Regions from separate parts of the Bacillus sp. 41-22 genome, predicted to be linked through region 1. Evidence: riboswitches for the same ligand, from Rfam matches in the RefSeq annotation. Region 1 holds a riboswitch; the other holds the start of a gene.

What was found. Region 1 has a riboswitch for S-adenosylmethionine ahead of LCF45_RS01000 (MetQ/NlpA family ABC transporter substrate-binding protein). Riboswitches for the same ligand answer to the same signal wherever they lie in the genome.
Region 2: another riboswitch for S-adenosylmethionine. It lies ahead of mtnK (S-methyl-5-thioribose kinase); the one in region 1 lies ahead of LCF45_RS01000 (MetQ/NlpA family ABC transporter substrate-binding protein).

What each region holds. Positions count from the first base shown of each region.
Region 1 covers NZ_CP084035.1:169,889-174,113, reverse strand. The annotation lists gene LCF45_RS01010 (DUF6612 family protein) at 1-715, opposite strand, end outside; gene LCF45_RS01005 (NAD(P)-dependent alcohol dehydrogenase) at 861-1,769, shown strand; SAM riboswitch class I at 1,850-1,963, shown strand; gene LCF45_RS01000 (MetQ/NlpA family ABC transporter substrate-binding protein) at 2,049-2,861, shown strand; gene LCF45_RS00995 (methionine ABC transporter ATP-binding protein) at 2,874-3,914, shown strand; gene LCF45_RS00990 (methionine ABC transporter permease) at 3,889-4,225, shown strand, end outside.
Region 2 covers NZ_CP084035.1:3,912,573-3,916,797, forward strand. The annotation lists gene mtnA (S-methyl-5-thioribose-1-phosphate isomerase) at 1-999, opposite strand, end outside; gene mtnK (S-methyl-5-thioribose kinase) at 996-2,174, opposite strand; SAM riboswitch class I at 2,263-2,403, opposite strand; gene LCF45_RS19895 (carbon-nitrogen family hydrolase) at 2,475-3,338, opposite strand; gene LCF45_RS19900 (pyridoxal phosphate-dependent aminotransferase) at 3,353-4,225, shown strand, end outside.

The DNA.
Region 1 (4,225 bases):
ATTTTGCATTCGTAATAATGTGTGCCTTATCCTTACCATTACTACTCATAATCATATCTATCTTCGCTGATTCATATTTAAAATCTTTTGTAATGATATATTCTGCATCCACTTCTTCTATCTTCGCATTTTGTGCTTGTAACATTTTCTTCTGCGTTTCATCCATGCTAGTTAACATACTTTCTGTTTCTTGCCCTTTTAATGTAAATTTCAGTTTATATTTATCTCCGCTTTTCTCCATCTTCATTTTATCTAAAACTACTGCTGGTACTTCTAAATTATCTATAATATCTTGAGTCGCTTTCATTCCACCAGCGTTTAATTGCTCCTCTGGTACGGTTATAACTTCTCCTGTATTAGGGTTTTTCACCTCACCAGCAACTTTACCATCCACAGTATACACTACAACATCTGTACCAGAAATATTCATTTCAGAACGAGAATTCTTTGTCTTTGGCTCTAATTGCATCTTAGCCTTTAATATATCCATCTCTGTTCCCTCAGCTTTTAACCCTACATCATATGTCATCGTTACATTTTCTTCATTTTTAAAAGCTTCGTTCGTTTTCTTGAAAACATCCTTCGCTTCTAATTCCTTTTCTTTTTGCATGGCTTCTTTTTTCGGTTCATCAGTCTTTGTTGTTTTCTCATTGCTACACCCTACCCCTAGACTGATTGCAAGCACTAAACTTGAAATAATAATAGTTTTTTTCATAATGTCGCCCCCTTTCCCAAAATAATATCACCTCTTTTCCTACGAAATCTATATAATTTTTAATCTTTATTCGCTATATAGCGACATGTTTAATGAAGGTTTTAAATATGATGTAAATAACAACAACTCATTTCAGGAGGTCATTATGAAGGCGATCATTTGCACACAGTATGGACCACCTAACGTTCTTCAGCTTCAAAATATAGAGAAACCTACACCTAAAAAGAACGAAGTATTAATTAAAATTCACGCAACAAGTGTAACGACTGGAGATTGTAGAATACGCGGCTTTAATAGCCCCCTCTTATTTTGGATTCCTATGAGGATCATATTAGGTTTCAGAAAACCGAGAAAACCTGTACTCGGCGTAGAGTTATCCGGTGAAATCGAAGAAGTAGGAACAGATGTAACTCAATTTAAAAAAGGTGATCCAATTTTTGCATTAACAGAACTAAACCTCGGTGGTTATGCCGAGTACACATGCGTACATGAAAGTGGATTAATAACATTAAAACCTACCAATGTGACGTATGAAGAAGCGGCAGTTATTCCTTTTGGCGGAACTTCAGCATTACATTTCCTGAGAAAGGGCCGTATAAAAAAAGGGCAACAAGTGCTCATATATGGTGCCTCCGGATCAGTAGGAACAGCTGCTGTACAACTTGCTAAATATTTCGGCGCGACCGTTACGGCTGTTTGTAGTAATTCAAATTTTGAACTCGTGCAATCTTTAGGAGCTGATAAAGTAATTGATTATACGAAAGAAGATTTTACTAAGCAAGGCAAATGCTACGATATTATATTTGATGCAGTTGGGAAGTATAAAAAATCCCTTTGTACAAATACATTAACACCCAATGGAAAATATGTATCTGTTAATGGAATGATGGCCAAGGTAAGTAAAGAGGATATGATTCTATTAAAAAAACTAGTCGAAACGGAAAAACTAAAGCCCGTTATTGATAGAACTTACCGATTAGAAGAAATTGCTGAAGCTCATATGTATGTGGAAAAGGGACATAAAAAAGGGAACGTTTCGATTACCTTAAAATAAAATATATTCAGAAAATAATATTGACAATTCTTTTTGTAAGATTTACTATTAGTACCATATTAAAAAACTACATACACATACTCTTATCAAGAGTGGCGGAGGGACTGGCCCGATGATGCCCGGCAACCGAGCTTATAACGTATAAGCTAAGGTGCTAATTCCTGCAGAACGATTTTCGTTTTGGAAGATAAGAGAGGAACCTATTTCGTCTATTCGGCACCTCTCTTATTTTTGAGAGGTGCTTTTTATTTTGGAACGTATATTAAGGGGGAATTATAGATGAAAAAGGTGTTATTAAGTATTGTAAGTGGAGCGGTATTATTGTTAGGTGCATGTGGTGCTAATTCTGATAAAGAGGTAAAAGCATTAGATGAGAAAAAGATTACTGTCGGCGTAACGGGTGGACCGCATGAACAAATTTTTGAAAAGGTAAAAGAAGTGGCAGCAAAAGATGGTCTCGAAATTGATGTAAAGGTATTTAATGATTATGTAGCGCCAAACGTATCTTTAGATGAAAAAAGCCTCGATGTAAATAGCTATCAAACTAAATCTTATTTAGACGTATTTAAAGCTGAACGCAACATGAAATTAACTGAAGTATTTTCCACAGTAACATTCCCTATGGGTGTATATTCTAAAAGCTTAAAAGATGTAAAAGAATTAAAAGAGGGCGATGCAATCGCTGTCCCAAATGATCCAACAAATGAGCTTCGTGCTTTAAAGCTATTTGAAAAAGCAGGTGTTTTAAAGGTTGATCCAAAAGCTACAGAAAAAGCGACTGCAAAAGATGTAATTGAAAACCCGAAAAATTTAAAGATTGTTGAATTAGAGGCATCTCAATTACCAACACAGCTAAGTGAAGTAAAGGCAGCTGCAATTAATACAAACTTTGCATTAGGTGCAAAATTAAGCCCAGCGAAAGATTCTATTTTCCGCGAAGGAAAAGATTCACCATATGTGAATTGGGTCGTTGTTCGTACTGAAAATAAAGATGATGCTGTTGTTAATAAATTAAAGAAAGCTTATCAATCTAAAGAAGTAAAAGATTTCATTGAGAAAAAATTCGATGGTTCTGTTTTACCGTCTTGGTAGGAGCTGACTATAATGATTGAATTAAAAAACGTCTCCAAAGTATTTACAACAAAAAAAGGGAATGTTGAGGCTCTTAAATCAACTTCCCTTAAAGTAAAAAAGGGCGAAGTATTTGGAATCATCGGATATAGTGGCGCTGGTAAAAGTACATTAATCCGTTGTGTAAATTTATTAGAAAAACCAACGACAGGAGATATCATTATAAATGAACAAGAGTTAACAACCTTATCGACAAAAGAACTCGCAAAGGCGAGAAAAAAGATCGGCATGATTTTTCAAGGATTCAATTTACTTAAAACCGTTACCGTTTATGAAAATATCGCACTACCCTTACGTCTATCTGGTCTTCCCAAAAATGAAATTGAAAAAAGGGTAGAAAAGTATTTACGCATTGTTGATCTCTTTAATAAAAAAGATGCCTATCCAAGTGAATTATCTGGTGGTCAAAAACAACGTGTAGCGATCGCTCGCGCACTATCTCATGAGCCTGAAGTTTTATTAAGTGATGAAGCAACGAGCGCATTAGATCCGGAAACGACTGATTCTATTCTTGATTTATTATTAAAGATCAACGAAGAAATCGGAATTACGATTTTGCTAATTACACACGAAATGAATGTCATCCAGCGTATTTGTGACCAAGTTGCTGTAATGGAACATGGATCTGTCGTTGAAAGTGGAACAGTGAAGGACATTTTTACAAATCCACAACATGTAACAACGAAGAAATTTGTAAATAGCGCGTTTGCAGCTAAAATTCCAGAAGAGGTACAGAAAGAACTGCAAAGCACCGGGGAAATCGTAACACTTTCATTTATAGGAACCGCTTCAGGAGAACCAGCGTTAGCTGTCGCTACAAAACGTTTCCACGTATATCCTAATATTTTATCAGGCAATATTACACAGTTAAAACATGAGGCATATGGAAAACTGATCGTTCATATGCAAGGTGAAAAAAGTGAAGTACACCGTGCCTTATCATTTTTACAAGAACAAGGGATCATCGTAGAAGGAGGTAGAACAGATTATGGGAAACAAGTCCTTTTTGGATGAGTGGGGTAACGTAATATGGGAAGCAACAATTCAAACATTTCAAATGACATCTATTTCACTACTTATCTCTATTCTTATTGCATTACCACTCGGTGTCACACTTGTTTTAACGAGACCTGGTGGACAGCGAGAAAATAAAATTATCTATCCTATTCTTAATACAGTTATTAATATCATTCGTTCTCTTCCGTTTATCATTCTATTATTCTTCATTTTACCTTTTACAAAGTTTCTAATGGGAACGTCCATTGGCGTGCAAGGTGTTATCGTACCACTTGTTGTCTTCACAGCCCCTTACATTGCCCGTTTAA
Region 2 (4,225 bases), 1.5 Mb from region 1:
ACCTTTCTCAGTAATAATCCCCGTAATTAATTCACGCGGTGTTACATCAAATGCAGGGTTAAATACAGGCGTTCCAAGTGGCGCCACTTGTTTCCCAAAAATTTTCGTAACTTCTGTTTCATCTCTTTCTTCAATGACAATTTCAGCACCTGTTTGTTTCGTAGTATCAAATGTAGATAACGGTGCTGCAACGTAAAATGGGATACCGAAATACTTTGCTAATATAGCTAAATTTAATGTTCCTATTTTATTAGCAGTATCACCGTTTTCAACGATTCGATCTGCCCCTACGATAATCGCATTAATTTCTTTCGTTCGAATTGCATGTGCTGCAGTATTATCCGTAATAAGCGTTACATCAATGTCTGCTTGTTTCAATTCCCATGTCGTTAAACGGCCACCTTGTAAAACCGGCCTCGTTTCACACGTATACGCATGTAAACGCACACCCTTCTCTTTCCCAATATAAAATGGGGCTAATGCTGTTCCATATCTAGCAGTTGCAATACTTCCAGCGTTACAAATTGTTAAAATTTTATCACCGTCTTTAAAACATGTTAAAGCATGTTCTCCAATACTTCGGCACACCATTTCATCCTCTTGCTGAATATGAAGCGCTTCTTCTTCTAATATTTTTTGAGCTTCTTTTATTGTAGTAATCTCTCGAATAGATTCTCTCATACGATCGATTGCCCAAAATAAATTGACTGCTGTCGGGCGTGATGTTCCTAAATAGTTACAATCTCTATTAAACTTCTTCTGAAACTCATAGATATTTATAGCATCGTATTTCTTTGCCGCAAGCGCCAAACCAAACGCAGCTACAATTCCAATTGCAGGCGCTCCTCGTACTTCTAACATAATGATACTTTTCCATACATCTTCAATATTCGTTAATGTTTTGTATTCAGTGACATGCGGCAACTTTGTTTGATTTAATACTGCAATTCCATCGCCTTTCCAACTTACAGATCTCGGAATAGTAATAATTGTACTCATGCTTTTACGCCTCCAACTGTCTGTTGAAATAATGTTCGAAACAGTTGAATATCAGCACCCTTGGCTTCATATTTTATTAGTTCTCTACCTAAGGATAACGCTTGTTTTTTAGCTTGAATTCTATTTTCTTTATTTGCTATCCCATCTAAATCCGCTACATGAGCTAAGCCAATTGTTCTACGAATCAGTTCACATCCGGCAAATCCGACGGCATCAGTAAAGATATTTTGCAAAATAATTGGTAACCATTGTTTTTCTTTCGTATATGCTTCTACACCTTCTCCAATCCATAACTTCGTAAAGTTTTCTACAAAATAACTCCATGTCTTTTCTATATGGAAAAATAGTACACTTCTCTTTTCTTCTTCTCTAGATAAAGCATTTAATAATAGATTTGCAATAAATTGACCGATATCAAACCCAAATGGACCGTACGTTGCAAATTCTGGATCGATCACTTTCGTTTCAGAAGGTGATGAAAAAATACTACCAGTATGTAAATCACCATGAATAAGCGCTTCTTTTCTCGTTAAAAACTTATATTTATATTGTGCTACTTTTAGTTTTAAAGTTTTGTCACTCCAAAGTTCATCAATCACTGACTGTAAATCTGACTCATAATCATTCGTATCATAATGTCCAAATGGATCCGTAAAAACTAAATCTTCTGTAATTTTACTAAGGTCTGGATTTACAAATGTACCTTCTAGTACCCTTTTCTCTTCTGACTGTAAACCGAAATCTGAAGTATAAAACAAAACATGTGCTAGAAAACGACCGATATGCTGGGATAAAAGTGGATATCCTTCTCCATCTATTAATCCTTTTCTTGTAATTGTTAGTCTTGATAAGTCTTCTATTACTGTAACTGCTAACTCTTCATCATGACTGTACACTACCGGAACATAATCTGGCACATACTTCGCAAAAATTTGTAATGCTTTACTTTCAATCGTCGCTCTTTTTATAGACAGTGGCCAGCTCTCACCAACTACTTTCGCATATGGCAGTGCTTGTTTTATTATAATAGACTTCTCTCCATCATCTAATTTGAACACGTAATTTAAATTTCCATCTCCAATTTCATGACAAACTACATTTGCTTTCTTTTCAAAATAACCGTGTTCTTTCGCATATTGTATAGCTGTTGTTTCAGTTAATGAATAATATCCCATCGTCTTCTCCTCCTTTTCATTCAGAGGTTTTTCTAAAATAGAAAAACCCCTTTCCACAAAGAAAGAGGTTTGAAGTTTATCTTCTCCCCTCTTATCTGCCAGAAAGTTTACTTTCTGCTGGAATTAGCACCGTGCCTTTTGGCGTCATAAACGCCCCATTTCACAATGGTATTACGGTCGGTTGCTGGGCTTCATCGGGCCAAATCCCTCCACCTGCTCTTGATAAGAGTTTTATAATTTTTAGAATTTTTAACTTTATGATGAAGACTATACCAAGAATAAAAATCACTTGTCAACATTTTATTTGTATAATTCTGGACGACGATCTGCAAAAACTGGAATTCCTTTACGTACCTCTTTAATTTTCTCGAATTTAAGTTCTCCAAATAAAATTGATTCCTCTTCATTTGCCTCTACCACAACTTCACCCCAAGGATCCACAATTAGAGAATGACCTGCAAACTCATTATTCGGATCCTTTCCTGCTCTATTGCACGCAACAACATAACACTGATTTTCAACTGCTCTCGCCTGTAAAAGCAAACGCCAATGTGCTAAACGTACTAATGGCCATTCTGCTACAACAAATAAAACTTTTGCACCTTTAGCAGTATGAACGCGCATCCACTCTGGAAAACGAATATCATAACAAATTGTACCAGCACACTCTACATCATCTAACTTAAATTCACCTGTCTCATTACCAGCAACTAAATATTTATGTTCATCCATCAGCTGAAATAAATGTACTTTACTATATTCATTGACTAGATTCCCTTCATTGTTTACAACATACATTGTATTTGTAACCCCTTGCTCTGTTTGCTTTGCTATGGAACCACCAACAATATGTACACCATATTGCTTCGACCATTCTTTCAACTTTTCTTTCGTTTCTAATCCATCCGTATCTGCAATTTCAGAAAGTCTCGTTAAATCATATCCTGTTGTCCAGAGTTCTGGTAAGACGATAACATCTGGTCTTTCTTTCATCGCTTCACTTATTTTTTTTTTAGCGTTCTCAATATTTTTTTCTACATCTCCAAAGACAATATCCATTTGAATACATGCGACTTTCATTTTTTCAGCCCCATTCTCATTTTTTTCTTTACAAAATACTGGAAAGATTATATCATTTGTCACTAGAATTGTAACAACTTTCAAAAGAGGTGGAAAGTATGAAATTATTTCAACCTTCTGAGATAGTAACATCATTGCCAACACAATTTTTCGCTTCACTTGTTGCAAAAGTTAACAAAGTCGTTGCAGCTGGTCACGATGTTATTAATCTAGGTCAAGGTAATCCAGATCAACCAACACCGCAGCATATCGTTAAAGCTTTACAAGATGCTGCTGAAAAGACCATTCATCATAAATATCCGCCATTTCGCGGACACGAAAGCTTAAAAGAAGCCGTGGCAACATTCTATCAACGTGAATATGATGTAGTAGTAAATCCAAAAACTGAAGTTGCTATTTTGTTTGGCGGAAAGGCTGGATTAGTAGAATTACCAGTTTGTTTTACAAACCCTGGTGATACTATTCTCGTTCCAGATCCAGGCTATCCAGATTATTTATCAGGAGTTGCTTTAGCAAAAGCACAATTTGAAACAATGCCGCTTATTGCAGAAAATAATTTTTTACCGGATTATACAAAAATTGATGACTCTGTTGCGGAGCGAGCAAAGTTAATGTTTTTAAACTATCCAAATAACCCTACCGGCGCTACTGCATCAAAAGATTTTTTTGATGCAACCATTCATTTTGCTAATAAACATAATATATTAGTTGTTCACGATTTTGCTTACGGTGCTATCGGATTCGATGGTCAAAAGCCTGTTAGTTTCTTGCAAGCAGACGGCGCTAAAGATACAGGTATTGAGATTTACACTTTATCGAAAACTTTCAATATGGCTGGATGGCGTATTGCTTTTGCAGTAGGAAATGAAAGTGTCATCGAAACTATTAACCTATTGCAAGATCATATGTATGTTAGTATTTTTGGTGCAGTTCAAGATGCTGCCCGCGAAGCACTATTAGGCTCGCAGTCT